DNA from 3 places in the Bradyrhizobium sp. AUGA SZCCT0105 genome. Region 1 is predicted to be linked to each of the others. Evidence: predicted binding sites of a transcription regulator. Region 1 holds the regulator's gene; each other region holds the start of a gene.
The links. The regulator PhoB, encoded in region 1, activates phosphate uptake and scavenging genes when phosphate is short. The targets are predictions, from matches to a motif close to TGTCATNNANCTGTCAT.

Region 1 (10,588 bases):
ACCAGGGCGGAACCGGCCTCGGATTATCGCTGGTGAAACATATTCTTAACCGTCATCGCGGGCGTCTTCTGATCGAGAGCGTGCCGAAGAATGGCGCGACTTTTACCGCCTGTTTTCCCCGGCCGAAGACCCCGTTACCGACCCAAAGCTGAGCGTTTTCAGTCGCTTAGTATTGTCATCCAACTGTCATCCAACCTTCGTAAAAGCAGCACCGACCGCTCCTAGATGGACCGGCGTGGGCGCGATCGGGCGCAATTGGCGCTTCGCTCACAAGATGGAGACCACCCCATGAATTTCATCAAAGCAATCGTCGCTGCCGGCATGGTCGCCGCTTCGACGTCGGCCTTCGCTGCCGATATTACCGGCGCAGGCGCGACGTTTCCGTTCCCGATCTATTCGAAGTGGGCTGACGCCTACAAGAAGGACACCGGCAATGGCCTGAACTATCAGTCGATCGGTTCCGGCGCCGGCATCAAGCAGATCCAGGCCAAGACCGTGACCTTCGGCGCGACCGACGCGCCGCTCAAGGCCGAGCAGCTCGAGAAGGACGGCCTCGTCCAGTGGCCGATGGTGATGGGCGCGATCGTTCCGGTCGTGAACGTCGAAGGCATCAAGCCGGGCGATCTCGTGCTCTCCGGCGAAGTGCTCGGCGACATCTATCTCGGCAAGATCACCAAGTGGAATGACGCGGCGATCGCCAAGCTCAATCCGAAGCTGACCCTGCCGGCCGACGCGATCACCGTCGTGCGCCGTTCGGACGGTTCGGGCACCACCTTCAACTTCACCGACTACCTCTCCAAGTCGAACGCCGACTGGAAGTCCAAGGTCGGTTCCGGCACCGCGGTCGAGTGGCCGGTCGGCGTCGGCGCCAAGGGCAACGAAGGCGTTGCCGGCAACATCGGCCAGACCAAGAACGCGATCGGCTATGTCGAATACGCCTATGCCAAGCAGAACAAGCTGACCTACACCGCGCTGGTCAACAAGGCCGGCAAGACCGTGCAGCCGACCATCGCCGCCTTCCAGGCTGCTGCGTCGAACGCCGATTGGTCCAAGGCTCCCGGCTACTACGTGATCCTGACCGACCAGCCGGGCGAAGCCTCCTGGCCGATCACCGCGGCGACCTTCATCCTGATGCACAAGGATTCGACCGACAAGGCGGCCTCGCAGGAAGCGCTCAAGTTCTTCAAGTACGCCTTCGAGAAGGGTGGCAAGGCGGCCGAAGAGCTCGACTACATCCCGATGCCGGAATCGGTCGTCAAGCTGATCGAGAAGACCTGGTCCTCGGACATCAAGAGCTAAGTCTGACGCTTTGAACAACGCCTGTGCCACCTCTCAAGGGCGGCACAGGCGGACCGATTGAGATCCGGGCTCCATCACCGCGGCAAGTAACGCGGGGCGGGGCCCGGGCTCGCGCCCCGGGAGGCGCAACCGGAACGACGCCCGGCCAAATGCGTCAGTGAAGATCGCTTCGGGGCGTAGCGGTTTGCGTAGCTTTCACATAGTAATGAGGGGATTGGCGTGGCAGACATGGCTGTTCAGAGCGATGTGATGGAAGCCGCGGGACCTTACGATCGCGCCAAGGCCCTCAGCGCCTTCAAGCTCGGTGATCTCACCTTCTATTGGGTCACCCGCATCTCGGCGATTTCGGTCCTGTTGATCCTCGGCGGCATCATCCTGTCGCTGATCGCCGGCGCCTGGCCGGCGATGAAGGAATACGGCTTCGCCTTCCTCTGGACGCAGCGCTGGGCGCCCTCGGCCGATCCGCCGGTGCTCGGCGCGCTCGGCCCGATCTACGGCACCCTGATCACCTCGGTCATCGCGATGACGATCGCCATTCCGGTCGGCATCGGCATCGCCATCTTCCTCACCGAACTCTGCCCGCAAATGCTGCGCCGCCCGATCGGCATCGCCATCGAGCTGCTCGCCGGCATCCCCTCGATCATCTACGGCATGTGGGGCTTCTTCGTGCTGGGCCCGTTCCTGGCCAACACGTTCCAGCCCTTCATGATCAGGATATTCGAGGGCGTCCCGGTGCTGGGTGCGGTGTTCGCAGGTCCGCCGTCCTATCTCAGCCTGTTCAACGCCGCGCTGATCCTCGCCATCATGGTGCTGCCCTTCATCACCGCGATCTCGGTCGACGTGTTCAAGACCGTGCCGCCGGTGCTGAAAGAGGCCGCATACGGCATGGGCTGCACCACATGGGAAGTCGTCCGCAGCGTCGTGATCCCCTACACCCGGGTCGGCGTGATCGGCGGCATCATGCTGGCACTCGGCCGCGCCCTCGGCGAGACCATGGCGGTGACCTTCATCATCGGCAACTCGTTCCGCATCTCGTCGTCGATCTTCGCGCCGGGCACCACGATCTCGGCGGCGATCGCCTCCGAATTCGCCGAGAGCGACGGCCTGCACCAGTCCGGGCTGATCCTGCTCGGCCTCCTGCTGTTCGTGCTGACCTTCTTCGTGCTCGCCGGCGCGCGGCTGATGCTGATGCGGCTTGAAACGAAAGCGGGGAAATAGCGCCATGAACCCGATCTACAAATCCCGCCGCCGCAGCGACATCGTCATTCGCGCACTCTGTGTCGGCGCGGCGCTGTTCGGCGTCACGTGGCTGGCGCTGATCCTGTTCACGCTGGTCTATAACGGCCTTGCCGGCCTCAGCGTGCAGCTGTTCACCCAGAACACGCCGCCGCCGGGCTCGACCGAAGGCGGCCTGCTCAACGCCATCGTCGGCTCGGTCATCATGACGGTGATCGGCGTCGGCATCGGCGCGCCGCTCGGCCTGTTCGCCGGCACCTACCTCGCCGAGTACGGCAAGCACGACAAGCTCACCTCGGTGATCCGCTTCATCAACGACATCCTGCTCAGCGCGCCTTCGATCATCATCGGCCTGTTCATCTATGGCGCAGTGGTGGTGCCGATGCGCGGCTTCTCGGCGATCGCAGGCAGTCTCGCGCTCGCCGTGATCGTGATCCCGGTCGTGCTGCGCACCACCGAGGACATGCTGCTGCTGGTGCCCAATCCGCTGCGCGAGGCGGCCTCCGCGCTCGGCCTGCCGCGTTCGCTGGTGATCAAGCGGATCGCTTATCGTGCTGCGCGTAGCGGCTTGATCACCGGCGTGCTGCTGGCGACCGCCCGTGTCGCCGGTGAAACCGCGCCGCTGCTGTTCACCGCGCTGTCGAACCAGTTCTTCAGCCTGGATCTGACCAAGACCATGGCCAACCTGCCGGTGACCATCAACAACTTCGTGCAGAGCCCCTACGCCTACTGGAAAGAGCTGGCGTGGAGCGGTGCGCTGCTCATCACCTTCACTGTGCTCGCGCTGAATATCGGCGCGCGTATCCTTGGTGCCGAAAGGGCCGCAAAATGACCGAGCTTTCCGTCTCAACGACTGTCGCGAGCCACGTTCCCCAGGTGCCGCTGCCGGAAGCGCCGCCGAAAGTCACGGTGCGCAACCTCAACTTCTATTACGGCGAGCACCACGCGCTGAAGAACATCAACCTGACGCTCGGCACCAACCGCGTCACGGCGTTCATCGGCCCGTCGGGCTGCGGCAAGTCGACCCTGCTGCGCATCTTCAACCGGATGTACGATCTCTATCCGGGCCAGCGCGCGGTCGGCCAGCTGATGCTGGACCAGACCAACATTCTCGATCCCAAGCTCGACCTCAATCTGCTCCGCGCGCGGGTCGGCATGGTGTTCCAGAAGCCGACGCCGTTCCCGATGACGATCTACGAGAACATCGCCTTCGGCATCCGCCTCTACGAAAAGATCTCGAAGTCCGAGATGGACGACCGGGTCGAGAAGGCGCTGCGCGGCGGCGCGCTGTGGAATGAGGTCAAGGACAAGCTGAACGCTTCCGGCCTGTCGCTCTCCGGCGGCCAGCAGCAGCGCCTGTGCATCGCGCGCACCGTGGCGGTGCGTCCCGAGGTGATCCTGTTCGACGAGCCGTGCTCGGCGCTCGATCCGATCTCGACCGCCAAGGTCGAGGAACTGATCCAGGAGCTCTCCGAAGACTACACGATCGCAATCGTCACCCACAACATGCAGCAGGCGGCGCGCGTCTCCGACAAGACCGCCTTCATGTATCTCGGTGAGCTGATCGAGTTCGACGACACCAACAAGATCTTCACCTCGCCGAGCGATCGACGCACCCAGGACTACATCACCGGCCGGTTCGGCTAGCGCATGGTCCGCAAAATTGGGTACCGGTTTTCCGACCGGATCATGCGAAACTGAGGACACCAAATCATGATCCCCGGGATCATGAGGGAGACAAGCGATGGCTTCTGAACATACCGCCAAGGCATTCGACAGCGACCTGCAGGAGTTGACCCGCCTGGTCGCCGAGATGGGCGGCCTCGTCGAGCGGATGATCACCGAGTCGGTCGACGCGCTGATCCGTCGCGACGTCGCGCTCGGCAAGCGCGTGGTCGCCGCGGACATCGAGATCGACAATCTGCAGCGCGTGATCGAAGAGCGCGCGGTGCTGACGATCGCCCGCCGCCAGCCGATGGCGATCGACCTGCGCGAAATCGTCAGCGCGATGCGCGTGGCCACCGACCTCGAGCGGATCGGCGACCTCGCCAAGAACATGGGCAAGCGCGTCGCGGCGCTGGAAAGCGATTTCCAGCCGCTGAAGCTGATCCGCGGCCTGGAGCACATGACCGACCTCGTGCTGTCGCAGGTCAAGTCGGTGCTCGACGCCTATGCCGCGCACGACCTGCCGGCGGCGATGAACGTCTGGAAGGGCGACGAGGAGGTCGATGCGATCTGCACCTCGCTGTTCCGCGAGTTGCTGACCTACATGATGGAGGATCCGCGCAACATCTCGTTCTGCATCCATCTGATGTTCTGCGCCAAGAACATCGAGCGGATCGGCGATCACGCCACCAACATCGCCGAAACCGTGTTCTACATGATCGAGGGCCAGCAGATCACCGACAAGCGCCCGAAGGGCGACATGACCAACTTTGCCACCACGGTGCCCGGTACCTAGGACATGATCCGCAGGCGCGGAGCCGGATTGTCTTCACGACAAGTCGTTTCCGCGGGGATTATGCTCAGGAAAGCAAGCGTTTCGGTTTGCGTCTGGGCAACGGATCATCACAGAGAGAGAACTTAAGCCGATGAGCGCACGCATTCTGGTAGTCGAAGACGAGGAAGCGCTGACGACACTGTTGCGCTACAACCTCGATGCGGAAGGCTACGATGTCGAGACGGTGGGGCGCGGCGACGATGCCGACACCCGCCTGAAGGAGCGCGTTCCCGACCTCGTGGTACTGGACTGGATGCTGCCGGGCCTGTCCGGCATCGAGCTGTGCCGCCGCCTGCGGGCGCGGCCCGAGACCAAGCAGCTTCCGATCATCATGCTGACCGCGCGCGGCGAGGAGAGCGAGCGCGTGCGCGGGCTTGCCACCGGCGCCGACGACTACATCGTCAAGCCGTTCTCGGTGCCGGAACTGCTGGCACGGGTGAAGGGCCTGCTGCGCCGTGCGAGCCCGGAGCGGCTTGCGACCGTGCTGACCTATGGCGACATCGAGCTCGACCGCGAAAAGCGCCGCGTGGCGCGCTCGGGACGTCCGATCGATCTCGGTCCGACCGAGTATCGGCTGCTCGAATTCTTCCTCGAGCATCCCGGCCGCGTGTTCAGCCGCGAGCAGCTGCTCGACAGCGTCTGGGGCCGCGACATCTATATCGATGAGCGTACCGTCGACGTGCATATCGGCCGCCTGCGCAAGCTGCTCAATCCGGGCCGCGAGCAGGATCCGATCCGCACCGTGCGCGGCGCCGGCTACGCGCTCGACGACCGCTTCGCGAAGGCCGAACCGCAGCCGTAAGGCTGGCCGACAATCGTAAACCACAACACGGCGTCGTCCCGGCGAACGCCGGGACCCATAAGCCGCGGCCGGCGCAATCGGCAAGCGGCCAGACGACTTTCTAACAACGCCCATTCGTGGTTATGGGTCCCGGCGTTCGCCGGGACGACGCCGGTGATGTGACGTAGCCCGGATGGAGCGAAGCGAAATCCAGAACTTCATTCTCCGCTTCAAACACCGCGCCGGATTACGCTTCGCTCCATCCGGGCTACGAGCCACAAAAAAATCCCCGCTTTCGCGGGGATTTGTTTTTACAGTCCAGGCAGTTTCCCGAGTGCTTACTTGATCTGTGGCTTCGCCGACGGCCGGCGGCGATCGGCGGCGGGCTGATAGGCGACGCGCGAGTGATGCGCGCAATAGGGCAGACCGGCGAGCGCCTTGCCGCCGCAGAAGAAGAATTCCGGGCTCGAGGGATCGCCGACCGGCCAATGGCAGGTGGCCTCGTTGAGCTCGAGCAGCGACAGCCGCTGGCTCATCGGCACCACGTTGTCGAAGGAGATCGGATCGGGCTCCATCTCGACCTCGAAGGCGTGCGCAAGCGCAGTGTTGCCGCGCGAGACCGGGCGCGCCACCCGCATCATGTGCTGGGCGGGGCGGGCCTTGCGCTGCCGCGGCGCGGCCGTGGAGGGGGCCTTGGCGCGGCCGGAGAGGCCGAGCCGATGTACTTTGCCGATCACGGCGTTTCGCGTCACATTGCCAAGTTCCGCCGCGATCTGGCTGGCCGAGAGGCCGGATTCCCAGAGCTTCTTCAGCTGCTCGACGCGATCGTCGGACCAGGTCAATACAGTCATCACATTCTTCCTTTCGCATGGCGCCGGCCACTCATCGGAGCGGCGCTGCGAGCCAATCTGGACAAATATCCCTGCGGCCAGAATCCCTTAGCCCTCGCCGGGCACGGTGTTGCGCCCGAACGTTTACGCGAGACACGAAGGCTACTTAGAGGGTCCAGTACTGCCGCACGAGATGTCGTACCCGACAGGCCAAACGCTACAATATGGCGTGACTCTGGCGCAAGAGTCCGCGGCCGTGCGTCCACATGTTCCCACAAAGTTAAGCATTGCTATGAGGCTTTTCCACCGCACCGGAATGCTCCGGATTGCGCCGGTTTCGCATTGCAGGAAGGCCGGCAAAGGCCGGCTCCTGGCGATTGACACTGACCGGCCGCCGCATAGAATGACCCGCACGTGCCGCCCGCAAAGGCGGCCGTTTTGTTTTCCGAAGCTGGCGGTTGCTGCGTAGGCGTCAAGGCGCGCGGCGATTGACGGCTTCAAACCGGCAGTGAACGCCATGACCAACGCCTCGTCGCATCTGCTCCCCGTCTTCGCCCGGGTCGATCTCGGCTTCGAGCGCGGCGAGGGCGCCTGGCTGATCGCAACCAATGGCGACCGCTATCTCGATTTCACCTCCGGTGTCGCGGTGAACGCGCTCGGGCATGCGCATCCGCATCTGGTCAAGGCGCTGCAGGAGCAGGCGACCAAGCTCTGGCACATGTCGAACCTGTTCAAGAGCCCGGACGGCGAGGTGCTTGCGGCGCGGCTGTGCGAGCAGAGCTTTGCCGACTTCGTGTTCTTCTGCAATTCCGGCGCGGAAGCGATGGAGGGCGTGATCAAGCTGGTCCGCCACCACCACTTCTCCAAGGGCCATCCCGAACGCTACCGCATCATCACCTTCGAAGGCGCCTTCCATGGCCGCACGCTGGGCACGCTGGCCGCGACCGGCTCGGCGAAATATCTCGAGGGCTTCGGCCCGCCGATGGACGGCTTCGACCAGGTGCCGCACGGCGACATCGAGGCGGTGAAGAAGGCGATCGGCCCGCACACGGCCGGCATCCTGATCGAGCCGGTGCAGGGCGAGGGCGGCGTGCGCTCGGCGCCGCAGGCGTTCTTCAAGGCGTTGCGCGCGCTGTGTGACGAGCATGGCCTGCTGCTCGCTTTCGATGAGGTGCAGACCGGCATGGGCCGCACCGGCGAGCTGTTCGCCTACAAGCGCACCGGCGTCACGCCGGACGTGATGTCGCTGGCGAAAGCGCTCGGCGGCGGTTTCCCGATCGGCGCGGTGCTCGCGACCGCGCAGGCTGCAGCCGGCATGGCGCCGGGCTCGCACGGCTCGACTTTCGGCGGCAATCCGCTCGCGGTCGCATCCGCCAATGCCGTGCTCGACGTCATGCTCAAGCCCGGCTTCTTCGAGCATGTGCAGAAGATGTCGCTGCTGCTCAAGCAGAAGCTCGCTTCCGTCGTGGACCGCTATCCCGGCGTGCTGTCGGAGGTGCGCGGCGAGGGCCTGTTGATCGGCGTCAAGGCGGTGGTGCCGTCGGGCGATCTGATCGCCGCGCTGCGCAACGAGAAACTGCTCACCGTCGGCGCCGGCGATAATGTGGTGCGGTTCCTGGCGCCCCTGATCGTGACCGAGGCCGAGATCGACCAGTCGATCACAGCGCTCGAGCGCGCCTGCTCTGTGCTATCGGCGCCGCAGCCGAAGAAGGCGGCTGGATAATGAGCAAGCCGGTCCGTCACTTCCTCGACATCAACGAGCTGCCGCTCGCCGAGCTGCGCAACATGCTCGAAGCCGGTGCCGCCATGAAGGCGAAGCTGAAGGCGCATGAGAAGGGCAGGAAGCCGCTCGAAGGCAAGACGCTGGCGATGATCTTCGAACGCCCGTCGACCCGCACAAGGGTGTCGTTCGACGTCGGCATGCGCCAGCTCGGCGGTGAATCCATCATGCTGACCGGCGCCGAGATGCAGCTCGGCCGCGGCGAGACCATCGCCGACACCGCGCGCGTGCTGTCGCGCTATGTCGACGCGATCATGATCCGCATCCTCAACCATGACGCGCTGCTCGAGCTCGCCGCTCATGCCACCGTGCCCGTCATCAACGGGCTGACCCGGCGTTCGCATCCCTGCCAGGTGATGGCCGACCTCATGACCTATGAGGAAAACCGCGGCTCGATCGAGGGCAAGACGGTGGCCTGGACCGGCGACGACAACAACGTGCTGGCCTCCTGGGCGCACGCCGCCGAGCGGTTCAAGTTCAATCTCAACATCGCGACGCCGCCGGAGCTCTCGCCGAAGAAGCCGATGCGGGACTGGATCAAGGCCACCGGCGCGCCGATCATGCTCGGCACCGATCCGGAAGCCGCCGTGCGCGGCGCCGACTGCGTCGTCACCGACACCTGGGTGTCGATGGGCGACAAGGAGGGCGAGCACCGCCACAACGTGCTGAAGCCCTATCAGGTCAATGCCAAGCTGATGTCGCTCGCCAAGCCGGACGCGCTGTTCATGCACTGCCTGCCCGCGCATCGCGGCGAGGAGGTCACCGACGAGGTGATCGACGGCCCGCAATCCGTGGTGTTCGACGAGGCGGAAAACCGCCTGCATGCGCAGAAGGGCATCCTGGCCTGGTGTTTCGACACGGTCGCGTAGTCGACGATATCAATGCCGTCGTTCCTGCCTTGTGCGCAATTGCTCACTGGAGCAGGGACCCATACGCCGCGGCCTGCGAAAAAGGCACATGGGCAGACGTCTTGTGCCGCGACAAAAATCCTGTGGTTATGGGTCCCTGCTTTCGCAGGGACGACGTCGATTCCCGGTATGCTGAACCCCTTTATTTCATGGTCCGAGACCCCAGATAGAGCGCCATGGTTTCACAATCCCCCGACATCAAAATCCAGGCCGAGACGCCCATTCGCGCGCCCTCGGCGGTTCCTGTCGACGATGCCGTGCTGGCCTTCGAGGTCGGCGCGCTGGACTTGCGCGGCCGGCTGACCCGGCTCGGCCCCGCGCTCGACGAGATCCTGCACAAGCACGATTATCCGCCGGCGGTCGGCAAGCTGCTCGGTGAGGCCATCGTGCTCACCACGCTGCTCGGCTCCTCCGTCAAGTTCGAGGGCCGCTTCATCCTGCAGACCCGGACCGACGGACCGGTCTCGCTCCTGATCGTCGATTTCCAGGCGCCCGACCGGCTGCGTGCCTATGCGCGCTACGATGTGGCGCGCCTCAAGGACGGGCAGAGCTCGGGTGAGCTGCTCGGCAAGGGCCATCTTGCCATGACGATCGATCAGGGCGCGAACACCAGCCGCTACCAGGGCCTGGTCGCGCTCGACGGCGGCGGCCTGGAAGAGGCGGCCCACGAATATTTCCTGCGCTCGGAGCAGATTCCGACGCGGGTGCGGCTCGCGGTCGGCGAGGAGATGCGCGGCGGCGAAGGCGGCAAGCTGCACTGGCGCGCCGGCGGCATCCTGCTGCAATTCCTGCCCAAGGCCCCCGAACGCGCCAAGCAGGCCGATCTGCATCCCGGCGATGCGCCGGAGGGCACGGCTACGCACAGCGTGCCGGATGACGACGCCTGGGTCGAGGGACAGTCGCTGATCTCCACCGTCGAGGATGTCGAGCTGATCGATCCCGATCTCTCCGGCGAGCGGCTGTTGTACCGCCTGTTCCACGAACGCGGCGTGCGCGTCTTCAACCCGCAAACGCTGCGCGCGCAGTGCTCCTGCTCGCGCGATGCGGTGTCGTCGATGCTGAAGAGCTTTGCGCCGAACGATCGCGCCGAGATGGTCAAGGACGGCAAGGTGGTCGTGACCTGCGAGTTCTGCTCGTCGGTCTACGAATTCACGCCGCAGGAAGCCGGCGTCGAGTAGGCGGAAAGCCGCCCACGAGGCCCGGTAACCAGGCCTGTCAGCTCAGCAAGGTGCGGGTCTTGCCGGCGGCGTCGTA
Region 2 (10,588 bases), on a different contig from region 1:
GCAGGTCGAAGATCACGAACTCCGGCCGCGGGCTGCCGGCGAGGCGGCGCGAGACATAGTCGACATTGGAGAGCGACAGCGTGCCGACCAGCTCGATCACGCGCACCTCCTGGAAGTGCTTTGCCAGGATCTCCTGCTCCTGCGGCCGGCGCACCCGGCGCGACGGGTTCTTGCCGATATTGTAGTCGGCGATGATGCTGTGGCGGGCGTCGTCGCTGCGGTTCAGCATGTGCAGGTCGTAATGCCCCGACAGCGCCTCGCAGACCTTGATGCCGCGCACGCTGTTGCCGTGCTTGTCGAGCTTTGGCGAGTAGCTGCCGAGCCCGAGCCGCGCCGGCAGCGCCGCCAGGATGCCGCCGCCGACGCCGCTTTTGGCGGGGATGCCGACGCGGTAGATCCATTCGCCAGCGTAGTCGTACATCCCCGACGAGGTCATCACCGACAGCGTGCGCGCGATCGCGTAGGGCGTCACCACCTGCTCGCCGGTCAGCGGATTGATGCCGCGGTTGGCCAGCGTCGCCGCCATCACGGCGGTATCGCGCGCGGTGACGAGGATGGCGCATTGCCGGAAATAGACATCGAGCACCGCAGGCACGTTCTCGGTGATCACGCTGTTGGTGCGCAGCAGATAGCCGATCGCCCGGTTGCGGTCGCCGGTGGCGCTCTCGGAGGCATAGACCGCCTCGTCGACATCGAGCTCGCGGCCGGCGAAGCGGCCGAGCGCCTGCCGGATGTAGTCGAATGCGCCGTCGCCCTTGTCGGCATGGAGCAGGCTGGAGCAGGCGATCGCGCCGGCATTCACCATCGCATTGAACGGGTGGTTATCAGCATTGAGCCGGATCGAATTGAAGGGGTCGCCGGACGGCTCGACGCCGATCACGCTCTCCACCCGTTCGGCGCCCAGCGTGTCGAGCGCCAGCGCGAACACGAACGGTTTTGACATCGACTGGATGGTGAAGGGCACCCTGGTGTCGCCGACCTCATAGACATGGCCGTCGAGCGTCGCGAGGCTGATGCCAAAATGGGCAGGGTCCGCCTTGCCCAGTTCGGGAATGTAGTCGGCCACCGCGCCGCCGGCCTCCGGCAGGAAGTCTGCGTAACAAGCGTGCAGAAACCGCAGCAGCGGCGGCTTCGAGCTGGACCAGGCCGTGGTGGTGGCGGTGACGGGAGGAGGCGATCGTTTCATCGCCTCCTGTTGTGCAACGCAATCAGGGCGCGCGCAACTGAGCGCGCACCGACGTCAGGTGTGAGGCGACCGGTCCGGATCGGACGCCGTTCGACGGCTGCGCTCTCCGAACCGATGATCCCAAAGCGAGCGATTGCTCGGTATTTGTTTCGTTATACGAAACGTTTCGCCCGGAAATGTTTCGCAAGCAAGACAGCGTCCGACGCAGCGCTGCTCCAAAGGGGTGGCCGTCGGAGGACGAAGTACGCGGGAATTTGGTCCGCGCGCGCGGCCGGACGGTGCGCGGTCAGGTCTCGACGATCGCGACGGCCTGGCCCTCGGCGATGACGTCATCAATCCTGACCAGAATCGACTTGATTTTGCCTGCTGTCGTCGACGTGACCGGTATTTCCATCTTCATCGCTTCGACGAACGCGATCTCGTCGCCATTGCCGATATTGCTGCCGGCCTCAACAGGAAGCGCGCAAACGCGCCCGGCAACTTCGGTCACAACCTTGATCTCTGGCATTCCACTCTCCGATACCGTCTTGCGGAAATTTCATCCGGCGAACGGCTTTTTGTTGTGGCGGCAGATTGCCTGAGGTAGCTTCTTCTGCAAGTGGAATTTTATTCCGCAAGACGGAATGGAGCCAAAACAAATGGGACGGCGCTCGGAACGGCTTAGCCGGCAGGGAATGCTCGCCAGCGAGACTGGCGATGGCGATGTCATCCAGGTGGTGTCGCGCGCGTTTGATGTGTTGCGGTGCTTCGAAGGGCACGAAGCGCGACTCGGCAATCTCGAAATCTCGAACCGCTGCGGCCTGCCGCGTTCGACGGTGTCGCGCTTGACGCATACGCTGACGCGGATGGGACAGCTCGTCTATCTGCCGCGCGATCAGAAATATCGCATCGGCCCGAGCGCGGTCGCGATGAGCACCTCGATGATGAAGGGGCTACAGCTGCGCAACCTGATCCGGCTGCGTTTGCAGGATGTCGCCGATCAGTTGCCGGGCACCGTGGGCTTCGTCATCCCCGACCGCTTTCAGCTGGTCTATCTGGAGTTCGCCCGTGCGGCGAACGCGCTCGGCCTGCATGAAGCCACCGGCAGCCGCATCTCGATGGCGACCACCGCGGCAGGCCACGCCTACACTGCGGCGCTCGATCCCGCGATCGGTGATGCGCTGATATCAGAGATGGAAGGCGAACTGCCGGACAGCGCCAAGATGCTGACGCCGCGCATCGCGGCCAACCGCCGTCATCTGCAGGAGCACGGCTACGTCGTCGCCTGCGGCCTGTGGAGCCCGCACATCAACGGCGTCGCGGTGCCGCTGTGGTCACCGCAATACCAGACCTATGTGGTCACCACGATCGGCCTGCTCTCGGCGATGTATGACGAGCAGCGGCTGCATCGCGAGGTCGCGCCGCTGATGGTCGACCTCGCCGCCGCGGTCGGCAGCCTGCTCGAAGGCGCCGACGGCGACATCTTCAGCAATCGGATCGAACGCAAGTCGCTTCCGGTGGCCGCCCATAACAACAACAAAATCATCAAGACGGAGGCAATGAATGAACTGGAAGCCGGAACTCGACGACCTCGCCCGGCGCGAAGCGTTCGCGCGGGAGATGGGAGGCGTTGACAAGGTCAAGCGGCAACGCGACCAGGGCCGGCTCACGGTTCGTGAGCGTATCGACAAGCTCGTCGACCAGAACAGCTTTCATGAGGTCGGTGCCATCTCCGGCATCGCCGAATACGACGAGAGCAACGAACTCAAGCATCTGACGCCGGCGAATTGCGTGTTCGGCCGCGCCCGGGTCGATGGCCGCACCGTGGTCGTGGTCGGCGACGATTTCACCGTGCGCGGCGGCTCGGCCGATGCATCGATTTCCGCCAAGCCGTTGATGGCGGAGGAGATGGCGCACGACTTCCGCCTGCCGATCGTCCGCGTGATCGAAGGCTCGGGCGGCGGCGGCTCGGTGAAGACGATCGAGACCAGGGGCGCAGCCAATCTGCCCGGCGGTGTCGGCGGCACGCGCTGGTACTGGTACACGACCGCCAATCTGGCGCGCGTGCCGGTGGTCGGGCTCGGGCTCGGCTCGGTCGCAGGCTTAGGTGCGGCGCGGCTGGCGGCCACGCATTACTCTGTGATGACCAAGAGCTCCGCGATGTTCGTCGCCGGCCCGCCTGTGGTGAAGCGCCTGGGTCAGGATCTGACCAAGCAGGAGCTCGGCGGCGCCGACATCCAGACCCGCGCCGGCGCGATCGATCAGGCGGTCGAGACGGAAGAGGAGGCGTTCGATTGCGCGCGGCGCTTCCTGTCCTATCTGCCGGCGTCGGTCTACGATCTGCCGCCGACCATTCCCTGCACCGACGATCCGGAGCGTGCCGAGGAATCGCTGCTGAAGGCCGTGCCGCGCAACCGCAAGCAGGTCTACAAGATGCGGCCGATCATCGATGCGGTCGTCGACAAGGGCTCGTTCTTCGAAGTCGCCGCCAATTTCGGACGGCCTGTGATCACCGGACTGGCGCGGATCGAGGGCAGGGCAGTGCTGCTGCTCGCCAGCGATCCCTTCCACTACGGCGGCTCGTGGACCGCGGACGCCTGCCAGAAGGTGGTGCGCTGGGTCGACTTCGCCGAGACCTTCCATCTGCCGGTGGTCTATCTGATGGATTGCCCCGGCTTCATGATCGGGCTCGAGGCCGAGAAGTCGGCGACTATCCGCCACGGCGTGCGGGCGATGGCGGCGGTCAACCAGAGCACGGTGCCGTGGTGCACCATCATCATCCGCAACGCCTTCGGCGTCGCCGGTGTGGTACATCAGCCGGCCAACCGCTTCTCGATGCGCTATGCTTGGCCGTCGGCCTATTGGGGCTCGCTGCCGCTCGAGGGCGGCATCGAGGCCGCCTATCGCGCCGAGATCGACGCCGCCGCCGATCCCGCGGCCAAGTTGCGCGAGATCGAGGATCGCCTCAACAAGCTGCGCTCGCCGTTCCGCTCGGCCGAGAAGTTCTGGGTCGAGGAGGTGATCGATCCGCGCAAGACCCGCTCGCTGCTCTGCGAGTTCGCGCGTCTCGCCGAGCCGATCCGCAAGGCCGGGCCGCCGAGCAACATGTCGACGCGGCCGTAGGAGCTCTCCCAATCGTCATTGCGAGGAGCGCAGCGACGAAGCAATCCATATCTCCGCAAGCGGTGACATGGATTGCTTCGCTTCGCTCGCAATGACGGTCGAAGGAGCGACCTTATCTATTCCGCTTCGCGATGCACGTCGTGGATCACGATGCCCATGCCGTTCTCGGGCATCTTGATCCATTCGCGCCGCTTCAGCGAGCGCTTGGTGTCCTCGTGTCCGCTCGCCCAGTGCTCGCGCATCGAGGTGCCGGAGAATTCGTGGTCCTTGGCGTCGCCCTCATAGGCCTTCTGCTGATAGATCAGCTGCAACAGCGTGATCCCGGGCAGCCGGCTGTTTGCTTTCTTGAGCTGGCGTTCGTCTTCCGACAGATGGTCATCGGGAATCTTTGACAGCGCGTTGTGCAGGGCCGTGCGCAGGTTGTAGGTCTTGCGGTAGACGTCGGTGTTGTAGCGGGTGCGCGACGAATACATGATGTCCTTGTGGCGGGCCATCACGTCCTGGATGTCGCGCGGCAGCGCGCCGCGCGCCGAGAACAGGTCGACCTGGAACACCAGCGAGTTGGCATTGTCCTCCTGGTCGAGCAGGTGCTGCAGCGGCGTGTTGGAGACAATGCCGCCGTCCCAGAAATGATCGGTCCCGACCTTCACCATCGGCAGCGCTGGCGGCAGTGCGCCGCTTGCCATGATGTGCTCGGGGATGATCTCGTCATGGGCATTGTCGAAATAGATGAAGTTGCCGGACAGCACGTTCACCGCGCCGACCGCAAAGCGCATCTTCTTGGAATTGATGCGGTCGAAATCGACCAGCTCGAGCAGCGAGTCACGCAAGGGCGCCGTGTCGTAATAGCTGGTCGCGGTGCGCGCACCGGCCGGGCTGAGCCACGGATTGGTCTGATGCGGGGTAAAGAAGCCGGGCTGTCCGAGCGTCGTCGTCAACCATGAGCTGGTGAAGTTGCGCGCTTTACGGAAGATGTCGCCGTCCGGGGTGTAGTGCCAGATCTTGCGGCCGGTGATGCGATCCCAGAATGTGTGCAGCCGCTCCAGCCGCTTCTCGGGCGGATTGCCGGCGATGATCGCCGAGTTGATCGCGCCGATCGAGACGCCGCAGACCCAGTCGGGTTCGATATTGGATTCGTGCAGCGCCTGATAGACGCCGGCCTGATAGGCACCGAGCGCGCCGCCGCCCTGCAGTACCAGCGCCACGCGATCGCATCCTTCGGGACGCCAGCCGGGCGTCGCGTGATCGATATCGTCGACATGAGGGGTACGCGCGTCCATATCAGACACTCCAAAAAATTGCGGCGAGAATTCAGGGTGCCGATGACGCCGTGATGACAAGTGCCGCGCCGGCGCACGGCGCATCCGCCATGCCTGCCTGCATGGTTAGCATTGGCCTGATCAGGGAAACGCGGGTCATGCCCGTGACGGAAATCCCTCATATCGCTGTCAATCTCGGCCGCTAGCCTCCGCGCAATATTTCCGAACAGGGGGTTATTGCGATGCGCAGGGAAGATCTGCTCAAGCTTCCGTCCATGCCGGCTGCCGGTCCGAGCTATCCCGCTGGACCGTACCGCTTCATCGATCGCGAATTCCTCGTCATCACCTACGAGACCGATCCGGAGCTGATCCGCGCCGGCCTGCCTGAGCCGCTGGAGCCGATCGAGCAGGCGATCGTGCATTACGAATGGATCAAGATGCCCGACAGCTCCGGCTTCGGCAGCTACACCGAGTCCGGCCTCGTGATCCCCGCGCGGCTGCATGGCGAAGAGGTCAACTTCGTCTGCCAGATGTATCTCGACGATGATCCGCCGATCGCGGCCGGCCGCGAGATCTGGGGCTTTCCGAAGAAGTACGCGCATCCCAAGCTCGAGATCGTCAAGGACACGCTGACCGGCACGCTGGAATATGCCGGCCAGCTCGTCGCGATGGGCACGATGGGCTACAAGCACGAGAGCATGGCGGGCAATGGCGACATCACCCGTGCCACGTTGTCGAAGACGCAAGTCAATCTGAAGATGATCCCCGGTGTCGACGGTCATCTCGAGATCTGCCAGCTGGTTGCGATCAACCTGACCGACATCGTCGTCAAGGGATCGTGGATCGGGCCGGGCCGACTGCATCTCGTGCCGCACGTCAACGCACCGGTCGCGGACTTCCCGGTCAAGCGCGTCGTCGGCGCGCATCATTACATCGCCGATTTGACGCTGCCGTTCGGCCGCGTCCTGCACGACTACAACAAGGACGTCGCAGAGGCGGCGGCACCGACCGGTCTCGCTGCGGAGTAGCAGCGAGGCTCGATCAGGCCGCGACCGGCTTCGCCTCCGGCGCGACCTTGGGCTGCGGCCGCGAGATCGCCAGCACACTCAGCGCGGCGATCACGCAGAGCGCGCCGGCGATGAAGAATGCCGGCAGATAGCTCGCATAGAGCGTGCGCGACAGCCCGGCGCCGAACGCGGCGGCGCCGGCGCCGAGCTGATGCCCGGCGAAGATCCAGCCGAACACCAGATTGGCGCGCTCGGCGCCGAAGCGCTGTGCGGTCAGGCGCACCGTCGGCGGCACGGTCGCGATCCAGTCGAGCCCGTAGAACATCGCAAACAGCGACAGGCCGTAGAAGGTGAAGTCGGAGTACGGCAGATACAGCAGCGACAGCCCGCGCAGGCCGTAATACCAGAACAGCAGCCGGCGATTGTCGAAGCGGTCCGACAGCCAGCCCGAGATGATGGTGCCGAAGAAATCGAAGATGCCCATCGCGGCGAGCAGGCTCGCGGCCTGCACCTGCGGAATGCCGTAGTCGAGGCACATCGGGATCAGGTGGACCTGGACGAGGCCGTTGGTCGAGGCGCCGCAGACGAAGAAGGTCGCGAACAGGATCCAGAACACCGACGATTTCGAGGAGTCGCGCAGCGTGCCGAGCGCGGCCGCCATGATTGGCGCGTTGGCCGGCGGCGGCGCGGGGAGCGGCGCGGTGCCCTCGTCGCCGAACGGACGCAGGCCGACATCGCTCGGCCGGTCGCGCATCACCATCAGCACGGCAAAGGCGGCGACGCCGAGCATGACGCAGACGAGGCCAAGCGCGACGCGCCAGCCGTAGCGATCGGTGATGGTCGCGAGCAGCGGCAGGAAGGCGAGCTGTCCGGTCGCGACGCTCGCAGTGAGCATGCCGATCACGAGGCCGCGTCGCGCAACGAACCAGCGCGTCGCGATCGTCGCGCCGAGCACCAGCGCGGTCATGCCGGTGCCGATCCCGATCACCACGCCCCACAACAGGATGAGCTGCCAGACCTGCGTCATGGCGAGCGAGGCCAACAGTCCCGACACCACGATCAATTGCGCCGCCAGCGTCACGTTGCGCAGGCCGTAGCGGTTCATCAGCGCCGCGGCGAACGGCGCCATCAGCCCGAACAGGATGAAGCGGATCGACAGCGCCGAGGAGATTTCCGCGGTGGACCAGCCGAATTCCTTCTGCAAGGGCACGATGAAGACGCCGGGCGCGCCGACGGTGCCGGCCGAGATCAGCGCAGCCAGGAAGGTGACGGCGACCATCACCCAGCCGTAATGGATGTTGCGGCGGGCGAGGGTGGAAGCAAGCCAGTTCGAGATCATTGGGCCCCGGATGAAATGCGATGAGGGTTCTATTCGTGACGCACAATATGCCACGAGGGAGCTATGGCTAAAATGCCAAAGTTCCCTCGTTTTCGGACTCGGGCGTGGGGCCGTTTTTAAACTCAGTGCGTGACCCGCTCGACGGCGATCGCGGTGGCTTCGCCGCCGCCGATGCACAAGGCGGCGACGCCGCGCTTGAGGTTCTGCGCCTCCAGCGCGTGCAGCAGCGTCACGATCAGCCGCGCGCCGGTGGCGCCGATCGGATGGCCGAGCGCGCAGGCGCCGCCATTGATGTTCAGCCTGTCACGCGGAATTCCGAGATCGCGCTGCGCCGCCATCGCGACCACCGCAAACGCCTCGTTGATCTCGAACAGGTCGACATCGCCGACGCTCCAGCCGACCTTGTCGAGCAGCTTCCTGATCGCCGGGATCGGCGCGGTGGTGAACCATTGCGGCTCCTGGCTGTGGGTGGCATGACCCTTGATCTCGGCCAGCACGGGCAGGCCATCGCGGTCGGCGAGCGAGCGCCGCGCCAGGATCAGCGCCGCGGCGCCGTCGGCGTTGGCCGAGGAGGCGGCCGGCGTGATGGTGCCGTTGGCGCGGAACGCCGGCTTCAGCCCGGGGATCTTTGCCGGATCGACCTTCAGCGGGTGCTCGTCATTGGCGATGATGCGCGGACCGGCCTTCTCGCTAAGCGTGATCGGCGCGATCTCCGCCTTGAAGGCGCCGCCCTCGACCGCCTTGCGGGCGCGGCTCAGCGTCTCCATCGCGAAAGCGTCCTGGTCGGCGCGGGTGAACTGATAGGCTTCCGCGGTGGCCTCGCCGAAATCGCCCATCGAGCGGCCGGTCTCATAGGCGTCCTCGAGCCCGTCCATCATCATGTGGTCGATGATCCGGTCATGGCCGGCACGATAGCCGCCGCGCGCCTTTTGCAGCAGATAGGGCGCGTTGCTCATGCTCTCCATGCCGCCGGACAGCACGATCTCGGCCGAGCCGGCCTTGATGATGTCGTGGGCCAGCATGGTCGCCTTCATGCCGGAGCCGCAGACCTTGTTGACGGTGGTGGCGCCGGTGGCGTCCGGCAGCCCGGCGCCGCGCGCGGCCTGGCGGGCGGGGGCCTGGCCCTGGCCGGCGGGCAGCACGTTGCCCATGAACACCTCGTCGATGCGCTCAGGCGCAAGCTTGGCGCGCTCCAGCGCCGCACCGATCACATGCGAGCCGAGCTTGTGCGCCGCGAGCGGCGTGAGCTCGCCCATGAAGCGGCCGAGCGGGGTGCGGGCGGCGGAGAGGATGACGACGGGATCGGTGCTGGTTGCCATGGCAGGATTCCCTTCAATGCCGGGGATTTGATGGAATTATTATCATCATATGATGCGCTGCAAAAAATGCAACTCCACGTCCTATGACAAAATGTCGTGTTCGCATGAGTTGGAGGGGCCGGGATGGTTCCGCAATCACCACCGTCGTCCCGGCGAAAGCCGGACCCATAGCCACCGCACTTGATGACGAACGGGATTGTGGCCCCAGCGTCGTGCAGCAAATCCTATTTCGGGTAATGGGTCCTGGCTTTCGCCAGGACGACGATGAGGATGAGGCGCAATTCAAGAGTCGAGCCGGGCGATGACAGTTGAAGATGAGGACGCAGCTTCGCGTTCTCGCGACATGATTTGTCCGAGCTTTGCTTGTCGTTCCGCCGCTCTGAGGACAGAGGGCGCAGGGAAAGCCGGGTGCCGATCGCACCCATGGGCCCCGAGCAATGGGTAGGAAGCTCGGGGGTAGGACCACAGGTGTAACCGGAGCAATCCGGCTTTCCCTGCGCGATGGCTTACGGCTTACTTCGTGCTCTCCCCGGCGAGACTGGGCTTGTTTGTCACCGCCATCGCAAAACGCTTTCGCGCTCTACGAGAGGACACCCTGCCGCTAGGGCGTCAGGACCACACGACTTCACCGTCCGTCTCATGCGCACTCGTCAGTTGCGCAATCAGCGTCCACCGCATCCCACGCCGCGTTCGTGACGACCGCGAAGCGCCCCTCGATCGGGTGAGATGAGCGAACCATACACTGAGTTGCAATTCGGATAAAGCGAAATATTTTTGCCGCGGGGGCTTGCGCCGTCGGGCAACTCAGTGGCAGGGGCCGCGCTTCCATCCACCTGTCATTCCGGGGCTCGCGAAGCGAGAACCCGGAATCCATTCCACCACCAGCATGCGGCGCAATGGATTCCGGGCTCTCGCTTCGCGAGCCCCGGAATGACGAGTTGAGAGATCGGTGCGAAGCTGGTTACCAACAATCCGAGGAGTTGATGCAAGCTCCTAAGCACTTGAACACGCAAGCCGGTCTAGAAGGAGTTGCATTGACCCAGGAACACGCTTCGTATCCACGACGGCTGCAACGGCGCTCTGGCGCTCGATCTTCGCGATCTGATTAATCTGCTTGCTCCGCGCTCGCTCGAAGCCAGCTGGACGGTTTCGCCGGTCGTGCTGCATGATCCGGCGCTAGACCATTCCTTTGATGAATTCATGATCGCGGGGCGGGGCGCGCCGGGAGAGGATTTGCTCGAGAAGTTCGCAGCCGGTGGTTCGCCTGTCAGTGGTGCGCTGCTTTCAAAAGCCGCACACGAAACAACTCAAGTGATCTGGGGGGCAGTTTGTTGGCACCCTTCCAGGGAAGAGCGACACATGGATTATGATCCGTG
Region 3 (10,588 bases), on a different contig from region 1:
GCCGAGCTCGAGGTGCTGGCCCTTCGGCGAATATTCCCAGGTGTAGGCTGACGGGATCTTCTCCTGCCGGAACAGGTCGTGGTTCTCCGCCTTCGCAAACAGGCCGCGGCGGTTGACCCAGGCGCCGAGGTTGGTCGACACCGTGACGTCGGGCGAAACGGTGACGATGCGCGACGCAAGCTCGCTGTCGCCGCGTGCGAGCTCATGCAGCACCAGGCCAAAGCCCTGCTGCGTCGACATCTGCGCGGAGGCCTTGAAGGCCAGCCGCTCTGGCACCTCGATTTCAGGCGCCGAGAGCCGGCGGCGTCCCTCGCGGTTGAACGGCGCCTCGGCCAGGAACGCCTCGAGCTTCGCGGGCTCCTGCGACAGGCCCTCGAACTTGTCCCACTCGTGGCCGGTGCGGATGTTCTGCGCGGCGCGCCACTTCTCCATTTGCGCCACCGTCATCAGGCCGGCGTGGTTGTCCTTGTGGCCCTGCATCGGCAGGCCGACGCCCTTGATGGTGTAGGCGATGAAGCAGACCGGACGATCATGGTCGATCGCCTCGAAGGCCTCGATCATGCTCGCCATGTCGTGGCCGCCGAGGTTCGACATCAGCGCCAGCAGCTCGTCGTCGCTGCGGCGATCGATCAGCGCCGACACGTCGCCCTGGTCGCCGATATCGTCCTGCAGATGCTTGCGGAACGCCGCGCCGCCCTGGAAGCAGAGCGCCGCGTACATCTGGTTCGGGCAATTGTCGATCCAGCGCCGCAAGGCCTCGCCGCCCGGCTCGGCAAACGCCTCGAGCATCAGCTTGCCGTATTTCACGATCACCACGTCCCAGCCGAAGTTGCGGAACATGGTCTCGAACTTGGCCCACAGCCCCTCGCGCACCACGGCGTCGAGCGACTGCCTGTTGTAGTCGACCACCCACCAGGTGTTGCGCAGGCCGTGCTTCCAGCCCTCGAGCAGCGCCTCGAAGATGTTGCCCTCGTCCATCTCGGCGTCGCCGACCAGCGCAATCATGCGGCCCTCGGGCCGGTCCTTCAGCCAGCCATGCGCCTTGACGTAGTCCTGCACCAGCGAAGCGAACAGCGTCTGCGCCACGCCGAGACCGACCGAGCCGGTCGAGAAGTCGACGTCGTCGGTGTCCTTGGTGCGCGACGGATAGGACTGCGCGCCCTTGTAGCCGCGGAAATTCTCCAGCTTGTCGCGGGACTGGTGGCCGAACAGATACTGGATCGCATGGAACACCGGGCTCGCATGCGGCTTCACCGCGACGCGGTCCTGCGGGCGCAGCACGGAGAAATAAAGCGCCGACATGATGTTGGCGAGCGAGGCTGACGAGGCCTGATGGCCGCCGACTTTCAGCCCGTCGGCCGAGGGCCGCACATGGTTGGCGTGGTGGATGGTCCACGACGACAGCCACAGCACCTTGCGGGCCAGGGCTGTGAGCATGTCGAGGCGTTCAGGCGCGATTCCCATGGCAATGCTCCCAGCGAATATGCCGATGTTACTGCGGCGGCGGCCGCCGAAAATCTCAATTCCACGCGACAGCACAGGAAAAATTGGGATAAATTCCCACAATCCGGCCCTCACCTGCGAGTTCATCCCAATGCCTGCCCTCGACGCCATCGACCGCAAGATCCTGAGTCTGCTCCAGACCGACAGCCGCATGACCATGCAGGAGCTCGCCGACAAGGTCGGGCTGTCGGTGTCGCCCTGCCACCGCCGGGTCAAGCTGCTCGAGGAGCGCGGCGTGATCTCTCGCTACATCGCGACCGTCGATCAGAAATCGCTCGGGCTGCATGTCTCGGTCTTCATCTCGATCAAGCTGGCGCGCCAGAAGGAAGAAGACCTCAACCGTTTCGCGCGCGCGATCTCGAAATGGGACGAGGTGCTCGAGTGCTATCTGATGACCGGCAACCGCGACTACCTACTGCGCGTCGTCGCCGCCGACCTCTCCTCCTATGAAGCGTTCCTCAAGAACAAGCTGACCCGGCTCGACGGCATCGCCTCGATCGAGTCGAGCTTTGCGCTGAGCCAGGTGAAGTATTCGACCGCGTTGCCGGTGTGAGGGCGCTGGGTTAATAACTCCAGCCGTGCCAACACCACAGTGTCGTCCTGGCGAAAGCCAGGACCCATAACCACCGCATTTGGTTGTGAAGGGAATCTGGCCCCAGCGTCATGCAACGACGAACAATTGGGGTAATGGGTCCTGGCTTTCGTCAGGACGACGATGAGCAAGTCGCAATTCAAGTTGTCACACCACGCGGTGTCATCACCCGCGCATGCGGGTGATCCAGTATTCCAGAGACGTCCGTGCTTGAGCCGAGAAGCCGCGGCGTACTGGATCAGCCGGGCGATGACAGATGCGGATGGAGAAGCAGTTGCGCATCCGTACGCCGGGCAACTCAGTGATTGGCACCTCAGCCGCGGTGAACCAAGCCGGATGTTGCCCTCGCCCAGGTTCCATCCGGCAAATTAGATCGCCGCGACCAGATCGTCGCGGGAACCCGGCGGCGGCCTTCGATGTTGATGTCAGGCATCACTGAGTATCCGAAGGGTGAGGAAAGATGCTGAGGGCTGCCCGCTGCAGACACACCGTGCTGGCACTCGCCACGATCCTCGCGGTCGCGGCATCGGCTGCGCTGCTCGCAGGCAGCGCCGATGCTGCTCGCGGTGGCGGTGGCGGTGGCGGTGGCGGCCACGGCGGTGGAGGTCATGGCGGTGGCGGCTTTCATGGCGGCGGGGGCGGATTTCATGGTGGCGGCGGTGGCTTTCATGGAGGCGGAGGCGGCTTCCACGGTGGTGGTTTCCACGGCGGCGGATTCCACGCCAGCGGAGCGCGTGGCGGCGGCTTTCACACCATTCATCCCGCTGCACGAGCCGGCACGCGGCTCGGTGGCGGCTCCGGCGCGCGTCATAACCAATTCCGGCCTGCTGCTCATGCCGCGCGCGTCGCGCCAAGCGTAGCCGCCGGCCGCCATGCCGCCTCGCCCGCCGCGATGCGGCACAATGCGAGCGCCGTGGGGCACGCGTTGGCCTCGCACCAGGTCCGCGCCGCGATGCAGAGACCGGGCGGCCTGCGCAACCCGATGGCGCGCGCCGCGATCACGACGGCTGCCGCCGGAGCCGCCATGGGTGGCGTTGGGTGGTGGCGCCATCCGAATGGCGGCTATGGCTGGGTCGGCCCGATCTTCTGGCCGTATGCCTATTACGATCTTTATGACTACGCCTGGTGGGGCGGGGGCTATGACCCGTACTTCTGGGATTACGGCTATGGCGATCTGTATGCCGGCCTGTTCGGTCCCTATGACTACGATGCCTTGAGCGGCTATGCCTACTACCTGCCCGGCTATGCCGGTCCTCGGCCGCCGGCCACGGGTCGATCGCGCGCGACCGCTCAGACCACAACCCTTGCCGACATGTGCGGCAGCGACAGAAGCGATATCGCGGGCTTCCCGATCGAGCAATTCCGCAGCGCCATCCAGCCCAATGCGGAGCAGAGCACCGCGCTCGACGACCTCGCCAGCGCATCGCAGAAGGCGTCCGCGACCATTCTCAATTCATGTCCCAAGGACGTGCCGTTGACCGCGCCGAGCCGCCTCGCCGCGATGCAGCAACGCCTCCAGGCCATGCGCGACGCAGTCGGGATTCTTCAGCCGGCGCTGGAGAGGTTCTATGGGCTGCTCAGCGACGATCAGAAAGCGAAGGTGACCGCGCTGGTGGCAGATCAGCACCGCGGCCAGCATGAGGCGACGGCGGACAACGGCAACTGCAATACGGCGCAGCCCGCCGCCATCGCATGGCCCGGCGACATCATCGAACGCAACGTCAAGCCAACCGATGCACAGCGGGCGAGCCTCGATGCCTTGCGGGACGCTGCGACAAAGGCCGAGGACACCCTGAAATCGTCCTGTCCGCCCACCGATGCGCGCACGCCACCGGCACGCCTTGCGGCGGTCGGAGCCAGATTAGATTCCATGCTTCAGGCGATCGGAACGGTACGTCCGGCCGTGGACACTTTCTACAGCGCGCTCAGCGACGAGCAGAAGGCCGCGTTCGACGCTGTCGGCCCCGAGCGGGACGGCGGCAGGAGCGCGATGGCCGCCGCAGGCGGTGACGAACCGCCGCGAAGCCGTCATCGCCGCCATCACCATCATGGCCCAAATGTCGGCGGCATGATCTTCCGGATGATCGGCTTGTAAGGCTCGCCATCGCCTCGCGCCTAGGGTGGTGACATCATCCCGCAATGTCTCAGCGGGACAACCAGCCGGAGCCACCAGGCTACGGCGCGATCCACATGCCAACCACGATGATGGCCAGTGCGACGGCAATCACGAGCATGTCGGTCGTGAGCCAATCAGGCATTCCATTCGATGGCTGCTCGCTCATGTCCGCGACTCCTTCTGTTCGCGTCGAGCCCGTATGCTGAAGCGAAACAGCGTGAACGAGGATGAACTGGATCACACATGGGCGCGACAAGCGGTCGCTCCGAATATCATGCATCCGCGCGCCCTCAAGTTGCAGCACGCGATTGATCTGCCGCGCAGGTTTCTGAACATGTTCGACAACGCCGGCGGCGACAGCAAGCAAGATAGCACGTCAGCGCGCAGCGCGTAGGGTGGGTTAGCCGAAGGCGTAACCCACCATCTTTGCTGCAGGCGACACGGTGGGTTACAGGGAGTTTATCATCGGGCCGCCCTTGGGGCGGACCCGTCCACCCTACGCGTAGCGCTCATCCTCACAGCACCTTGCGCTGCGCGAGATTCTTCATCAGCGCGCCAACGCCGAAGGTCCAGGGCTCGCATTCGTCGCTGCCCCGCATGCGGTTGACGAGCTTGCCGAGCTGGGGCGCTTCGATGGTGACGATGTCGTCGCGCTTGTGGGTGAAGCCTTCGCCCTTGGCGTCGCGGTCCTTGACCGGTGCGAACATCGTGCCGAGGAACAGCGCAAAGCCGTCGGGATATTGATGCACGGGCCCGATGGTCTGGGCAACCAGATCGGTCGGGTCGCGGCTGATTTTGGAGATCGAAGAATGGCCCTCGAGCACGAAGCCGTCGGCGCCCTTCACGGTGAGGCCGACATCCATCTTCCTGACGTCGTCGAGCGAGAAGGTCGCGTCGAACAGCCGCAGCAGCGGGCCGATCGCGCAGGAGGCGTTGTTGTCCTTGGCCTTCGACAGCAGGAGCGCCGAGCGGCCCTCGAAATCGCGCAGGTTGACGTCGTTACCGAGCGCAGCGCCGACGATCTTGCCGGCGCCGGAGACGACAAGCACGACCTCCGGCTCCGGATTGTTCCAGGTCGATTTCGGATGCAGGCCGGCATCCATGCCTGACCCGACCGAGGACAGCGTCGGCGCCTTGGTGAACACTTCGGCGTCGGGACCGATGCCGACCTCGAGATACTGGCTCCAGGCGTTCTGGTCGATCAGCACCTGCTTCAACCGCATCGCCTGCTCGGAGCCCGGCTTCAGCTTGGAGAGATCGTCGCCGACCAGGCGCACCACCTCCTTGCGGATAGCCTCCGCCGACGACGGGTTGCCGCGCGCCCGCTCCTCGATCACGCGCTCCAGCATCGAGATCGCGAAGGTGACGCCGGCGGCCTTCAGCACCTGCAGGTCGACCGGCGCGAGCAGATGCGGTCTTGTCGCGTCGCGACCATCGGGCGGCGTGTTGGCGAGGATGGCGTCAAAATCGCCGATGCGCTCGCCGCGCGTGGCACGCAACGCGGCCGCAGGATCGGCTTCCTCGCACAGCGCGCTCACGGTGGGGAAGCGCGCGGTGACGTCGAACACGCCGTCACCCCGCACCGCGACCACGGCGGGTCCGCCCGCCTGCGGCAGCCAGACCCGTCCGACCAGCGTGCCGGCGGTGCCGTCCTCGGGCAGGACGTCTTTTGGCGTGAGCGAAATCATCGGCGTCTCCTTTTTTGATCTTGTCATCGCTTGTTAGCACAGTCCCGCCCGCTGCGTGAAACAGAGGTCATGCCAATGTCATAGAGGGGTAACATCGCCCGTCAATGCTTCCGTCGATCCATCTAACATACTGAAAGACGGACCTTCATGACCGCCTCCGACCTCACCGACGAAGCCACCCGAGATGAAGCCTTGCGCGACGAAGCCTTGCGCGCCCGCATCCACCAGGAGATGGCCGACAGCCTCGACGAGGAACTCGAGCTGGAGCTCGACGACGTGAGGCTCGACGAGTTCGACCACGACGGGGCCGCCGGAAGCCCGTCGATCGATCGCAAGGTCTACTTCCGCGAATTGCTGCGGTTGCAGGGCGAGCTGGTCAAGTTGCAGGACTGGGTGCAGCACGAGAAGAAGAAGGTCGTCGTGCTGTTCGAGGGCCGCGATTCCGCCGGCAAGGGCGGTGTCATCAAGCGCATCACCCAGCGGCTCAACCCGCGCATCTGCCGTGTCGCGGCGCTGCCGGCGCCGAACGAGCGCGAACGCACGCAATGGTATTTCCAGCGCTATGTCTCGCATCTGCCGGCCGGCGGCGAGATCGTGCTGTTCGACCGCAGCTGGTACAACCGCGCCGGCGTCGAGAAGGTGATGGGGTTCTGCAACGACGACCAGTATGAGGAGTTCTTCAGGTCGGTGCCGGAATTCGAGCGCATGCTGATCCGCTCCGGCATCATCCTGCTGAAATACTGGTTCTCGATCACCGACGAGGAACAGGCGTTCCGCTTCTCGATGCGGATTCACGATCCGCTGAAGCAGTGGAAGCTGAGCCCGATGGATGTCGAGGCGCGGACCCGCTGGGAGCTCTACACCAAGGCCAAGGAAACGATGCTGGAGCGCACGCACCTGCAGGACTCGCCGTGGTGGATCGTCGATGCCGTCGACAAGAAGCGCGCCCGGCTGAACTGCATCTCGCACCTGTTGACCCAGATCCCGTATCAGCAGGTCACGCACCAACCGGTGGTGCTGCCGCCGCGGGTCCGCAACCCCGACTACCACCGCGGCCCGATCCCGCCGGAGATGTACGTGCCGGGAACGTATTGATCGGACCGGGCGAGACTGCGCTCCCTCGCCTCGTTCTTACGGGGAGAGGGTTGGGGTGAGGGGCTGCCTCCGCAAGTACGACGACAGACGAGCCCGCGGAGACTCCCCCTCACCCGGATTGCATCTGCGATGCGACATAGCCGAAGCTCCGCTTCGGCGTTCTTGAGAGACGGCCGCAAAAGGCGGCCTTCGCCTCTCCCCACACGCGGGGCGAGGTGAAGAAATAGCCACCCCTCGCCTACCAATGGCGCAGGCGCGCGCACTTGCTGGCACCGGATACCGACGCTAGGCTTCCTCCGATCTGGTGCAGGGAGGCCCGCTTGACTCAATCCGACGACATCACAATTTCCGAAGATCGCCGCGACGCGCTGCGCTATGCGCTCGGGATCGGCAGCGGCGCGGCGCTGGCGGCCGCCATGGCAACCCCGGCCTCGGCGCAGACCCAAGCCGACAACACCCTGGATCGCATCAGGGCCAACAAGGTGCTGCGGATCGCGGTGCTGCCGGGCGAGCTGCCCTATTTCAACAAGGATCTCGCCACCGGCACCTGGTCCGGTTTCTCGATCGAGATGGCGAACGACCTCGCCAAGCTGCTCGACGTCAAGCTCGAGTATGTCGAGTCGACCTACGGCAATTCGATTCTTGATCTGCAGGCCAACAAGATCGACCTCGGCTTTGCGCTCAACCCGACCCCGCAGCGGGCGCTGGTGGTGGATTTCACCAACCTGGTGTTTCCGCATCCGTTCGGCGCGATGCTGAAAAAGGGCCTGGAGGCCAAGACCTGGGCCGACATCAACAAGCCCGAGGTCAAGATCGCGGTTGACGTCGGATCGGCCAATGAGGCGGTGGCGCGGCGCTTTGCGCCGAACGCCACCATCAAGTCACTGAAGTCGCGCGACGAGGTGATGCTGGAAATGTCGTCGGGCCGCGTCGATTGCGTGGTCAACGCGCTGGTGCTCGGGCTGACCGCGATCGCCAAGAACCCGAACCTCGGCACCTACAAGATCCTGGCCTCGCCCTCGGTGACGATCGCGAGCGGCATGGCGGTGCGGCGCGAGCAAGACAAGCGCTGGCGCGATTTCCTGTCCGTGTGGGTCGACTATAACCGCGGCATCGGCCAGATGCGCGAATGGTTCGTCAAGGGCCTCGGCCTCGCCGGCGTCAAGCCGGAGGACGTGCCGGTGGAGCTGAGTATCTAGCCGCGCGCTCGTCTTCACCTCGCCCCGCTTGCGGGGAGAGGCGAAGACCGCCTTTGGCGGCCGTCTCTCAAGAACGCCGAAGCGGAGCTTCGGCTATGTCGCATCGCCAGATGCGATCCGGGTGGGGGGTACAGGTCTCACCGCGATCCAGACTCGTGGAAGCAACCCCTCACCCCGACCCTCTCCCCGTAAGAACGGGGAGAGGGAGAAGAACGATCACACCTTGTCGTAGGTCAGCCCGCGCTCCAGCCGCCTTGCCACCAGCGTCGAGGGAAACAGGATCGCGAAATAGATCAGCGCCACGATGGTGTAGACCTCGAGCGGCCGATAGGTGTCGGCGTTGATCAGGGTGGCGTTGTAGACGAGATCGGGCACCGCGATGATCGAGACCAGCGAGGTGTTCTTCAGCTGCGTCACCGACTGGTTGACATAGGGCGCCATCATCGGCTTCAGCGCCTGCGGCAGGATCACGAGCCGCATCAGGCGCCAGCCGCGGAAGCCGAGCGCCTTCGCCGCGTCCCACTGCCCGACCGGCACGCTCTCGATCGAGCCGCGTACGATCTCGGCATAGAACGCGCCGCCATAGAGCGACAGCACACTGACCGCTGCTACATGCGCCGGGATGTTGACGCCGATCACGACCGGAAACGCGTAGTAGAACCAGATGATCTGCACCAGCAGCGGCGTGCAGCGGAACAGCTCGATATAGGCGATCAGGAGCCAGTCGATCACCGGAATGCGCCGCAGCCGCAGCATGCCGACGATCAGGCCGATCAGAGTCCCCAGAATGATGGTGCCGATTGTGTAGGCCATGGTCCAACCGAGCCCGAGCCAGAACAGATGGCTGTACTTGGCGAGGATCCCGAAATCCCAGACGTAGTTCATCCTGCCCCTCGGTTGCCGCGCGTCTTGCGCTCGCCTTGCGTTCCCAGCATCGCAGGCGGCCTCGCGCGAGTCACGCGATATACCGGCCCGGCGAAAAGGCCTTCACGTCGAATGGCGGCGCGGCGCCTGCGATCATTGCCGCGACCGCGGCGCCCGTTCCCGGACCGGTGGTGAAGCCGATATGCTGGTTGCCGAAGGCGAGCCAGAGACCGTGATGCCGCGGCGTTTCGCCGATCATCGGCAGGCTGTCCGGCAGCGTCGGCCGCGCGCCGCGCCAGCGCTCGCCGACCGCTTCGCCGAATTCGACCACGCTGCGCGCCATCGGCACCACCGCCTCGAGCTGCGCATAGTTCGACGGCGCATCGCGCGCGGTCAGCTCGACGCCGCTGGTGACGCGAACGCCCTGCTCCATCGGCGTCATCAGAAATGCCCCCTCCGCATCATGGATCGGCCGCAGCAATTTGCGTGCCGGGTTCGGCACGAAATGCTGGTGATAGCCGCGCTCGAACGCCAGGGGCACGCGATAGCCGAGCGGCCGCAACAATTCGGCCGACCACGGCCCGAGCGCGACCACGACGTGGCGCGCGGCGATCGCGCCGTCGGCCAGCTGCACGCGCCAGCCGTCGTCTTGTTGTTCGATCCGTCGGATCTCGGATCGCCGCACGGTGCCGCCGCCGGCGGCGAGCATCTGCGCATAGGCCTTGACCACCGCGCCCGGTGAATCGACCGATGCCGTCTGGGTGTGCAGCAGGCCCGTGCTGTAGGCGGGGATGATGTTCGGCTCGAGCGCGGAGATCGCCTGGCGATCGAGCACCTCGCTTTTGATGCCGAATTCGGCGAGTGCCGCCTGCTCGGCTTTGGCGGATGCAAGCCCGTCGCCGCGCCAGGCCTTGAGCCAGCCGGTCTCTCTGATGCGATGGCCGGCGCCCGCCTGCACGATCCAGTCGCGATGCAGCGCCAGCGATGTCCCGATCAGGCCGTGCAACGCGGCGGCGCGCGGCCTGGTCTGCGACGGTGTCGCCGCGGCGAGGAAGCGGATCACCCAGCCGGCATTGGCGAGCGCCCACGGAAGATTCCAGCGCAGCGCCGGATGCGTGTTGGTGAGATATTTCGGCAGGTTCTTCAAAAGCTGTGGCGTGTTGAGCGGCAGGATCGAGCCGGAAGAGATGATGCCGGCATTGCCGTAGGAGGTCTCGCTGCCGGGCTCGCGGCGGTCGACGATGACGACGGAGAGACCGCGCTGCCGTGCAGCAAGGCCGGCCGAGACGCCGACCATGCCTGCGCCAAGCACGACGACGTCAGCCTGCTGCGCTATCGCACCCTCGCTCATGCCGTCACATCAAGGTCAGGCCACCATCGACCGGCAGCGTGGCGCCGGTGATGTGGCCCGCTTCCGGCGACAGCAGGAAAGCCACGACCGCGGCAACCTCGTCGGGCTCGGCCAGCCGCTGCATCGGATTGGCTTTCGCCACCCGCTCCCAGGTCGAGTAATCCAGCGCGCCGAACAGGC

Region 2: JQ573_RS01325 (acetoacetate decarboxylase) is a predicted target of PhoB. The motif match lies at 5,611-5,627, and genes of this name have one in related genera.
Region 3: ppk2 (polyphosphate kinase 2) is a predicted target of PhoB. The motif match lies at 5,976-5,992, and genes of this name have one in related genera.

What each region holds. Positions count from the first base shown of each region.
Region 1 covers NZ_JAFCMK010000008.1:320,842-331,429, reverse strand. The annotation lists gene JQ573_RS32590 (ATP-binding protein) at 1-152, shown strand, start outside; gene pstS (phosphate ABC transporter substrate-binding protein PstS) at 289-1,299, shown strand; gene pstC (phosphate ABC transporter permease subunit PstC) at 1,528-2,517, shown strand; gene pstA (phosphate ABC transporter permease PstA) at 2,522-3,367, shown strand; gene pstB (phosphate ABC transporter ATP-binding protein PstB) at 3,364-4,182, shown strand; gene phoU (phosphate signaling complex protein PhoU) at 4,280-4,996, shown strand; gene phoB (phosphate regulon transcriptional regulator PhoB) at 5,127-5,837, shown strand; gene JQ573_RS32555 (GcrA family cell cycle regulator) at 6,155-6,667, opposite strand; gene JQ573_RS32550 (aspartate aminotransferase family protein) at 7,164-8,369, shown strand; gene argF (ornithine carbamoyltransferase) at 8,369-9,295, shown strand; gene JQ573_RS32540 (Hsp33 family molecular chaperone) at 9,511-10,512, shown strand; gene JQ573_RS32535 (hypothetical protein) at 10,550-10,588, opposite strand, start outside.
Region 2 covers NZ_JAFCMK010000001.1:300,491-311,078, forward strand. The annotation lists gene glsA (glutaminase A) at 1-1,186, opposite strand, end outside; gene JQ573_RS01305 (acetyl-CoA carboxylase biotin carboxyl carrier protein subunit) at 1,473-1,694, opposite strand; gene JQ573_RS01310 (IclR family transcriptional regulator) at 1,825-2,799, shown strand; gene JQ573_RS01315 (acyl-CoA carboxylase subunit beta) at 2,729-4,288, shown strand; gene JQ573_RS01320 (patatin-like phospholipase family protein) at 4,405-5,568, opposite strand; gene JQ573_RS01325 (acetoacetate decarboxylase) at 5,790-6,575, shown strand; gene JQ573_RS01330 (MFS transporter) at 6,589-7,893, opposite strand; gene JQ573_RS01335 (acetyl-CoA C-acyltransferase) at 8,016-9,212, opposite strand.
Region 3 covers NZ_JAFCMK010000001.1:1,314,151-1,324,738, reverse strand. The annotation lists gene JQ573_RS06070 (transketolase) at 1-1,464, opposite strand, end outside; gene JQ573_RS06065 (Lrp/AsnC family transcriptional regulator) at 1,595-2,056, shown strand; gene JQ573_RS40075 (hypothetical protein) at 2,650-2,955, shown strand; gene JQ573_RS06060 (Spy/CpxP family protein refolding chaperone) at 3,078-4,190, shown strand; gene JQ573_RS40070 (hypothetical protein) at 4,411-4,605, shown strand; gene JQ573_RS06050 (fumarylacetoacetate hydrolase family protein) at 4,727-5,899, opposite strand; gene ppk2 (polyphosphate kinase 2) at 6,047-6,994, shown strand; gene JQ573_RS06040 (transporter substrate-binding domain-containing protein) at 7,315-8,193, shown strand; gene JQ573_RS06035 (amino acid ABC transporter permease) at 8,410-9,078, opposite strand; gene JQ573_RS06030 (FAD-binding oxidoreductase) at 9,149-10,408, opposite strand; gene JQ573_RS06025 (SDR family NAD(P)-dependent oxidoreductase) at 10,413-10,588, opposite strand, start outside.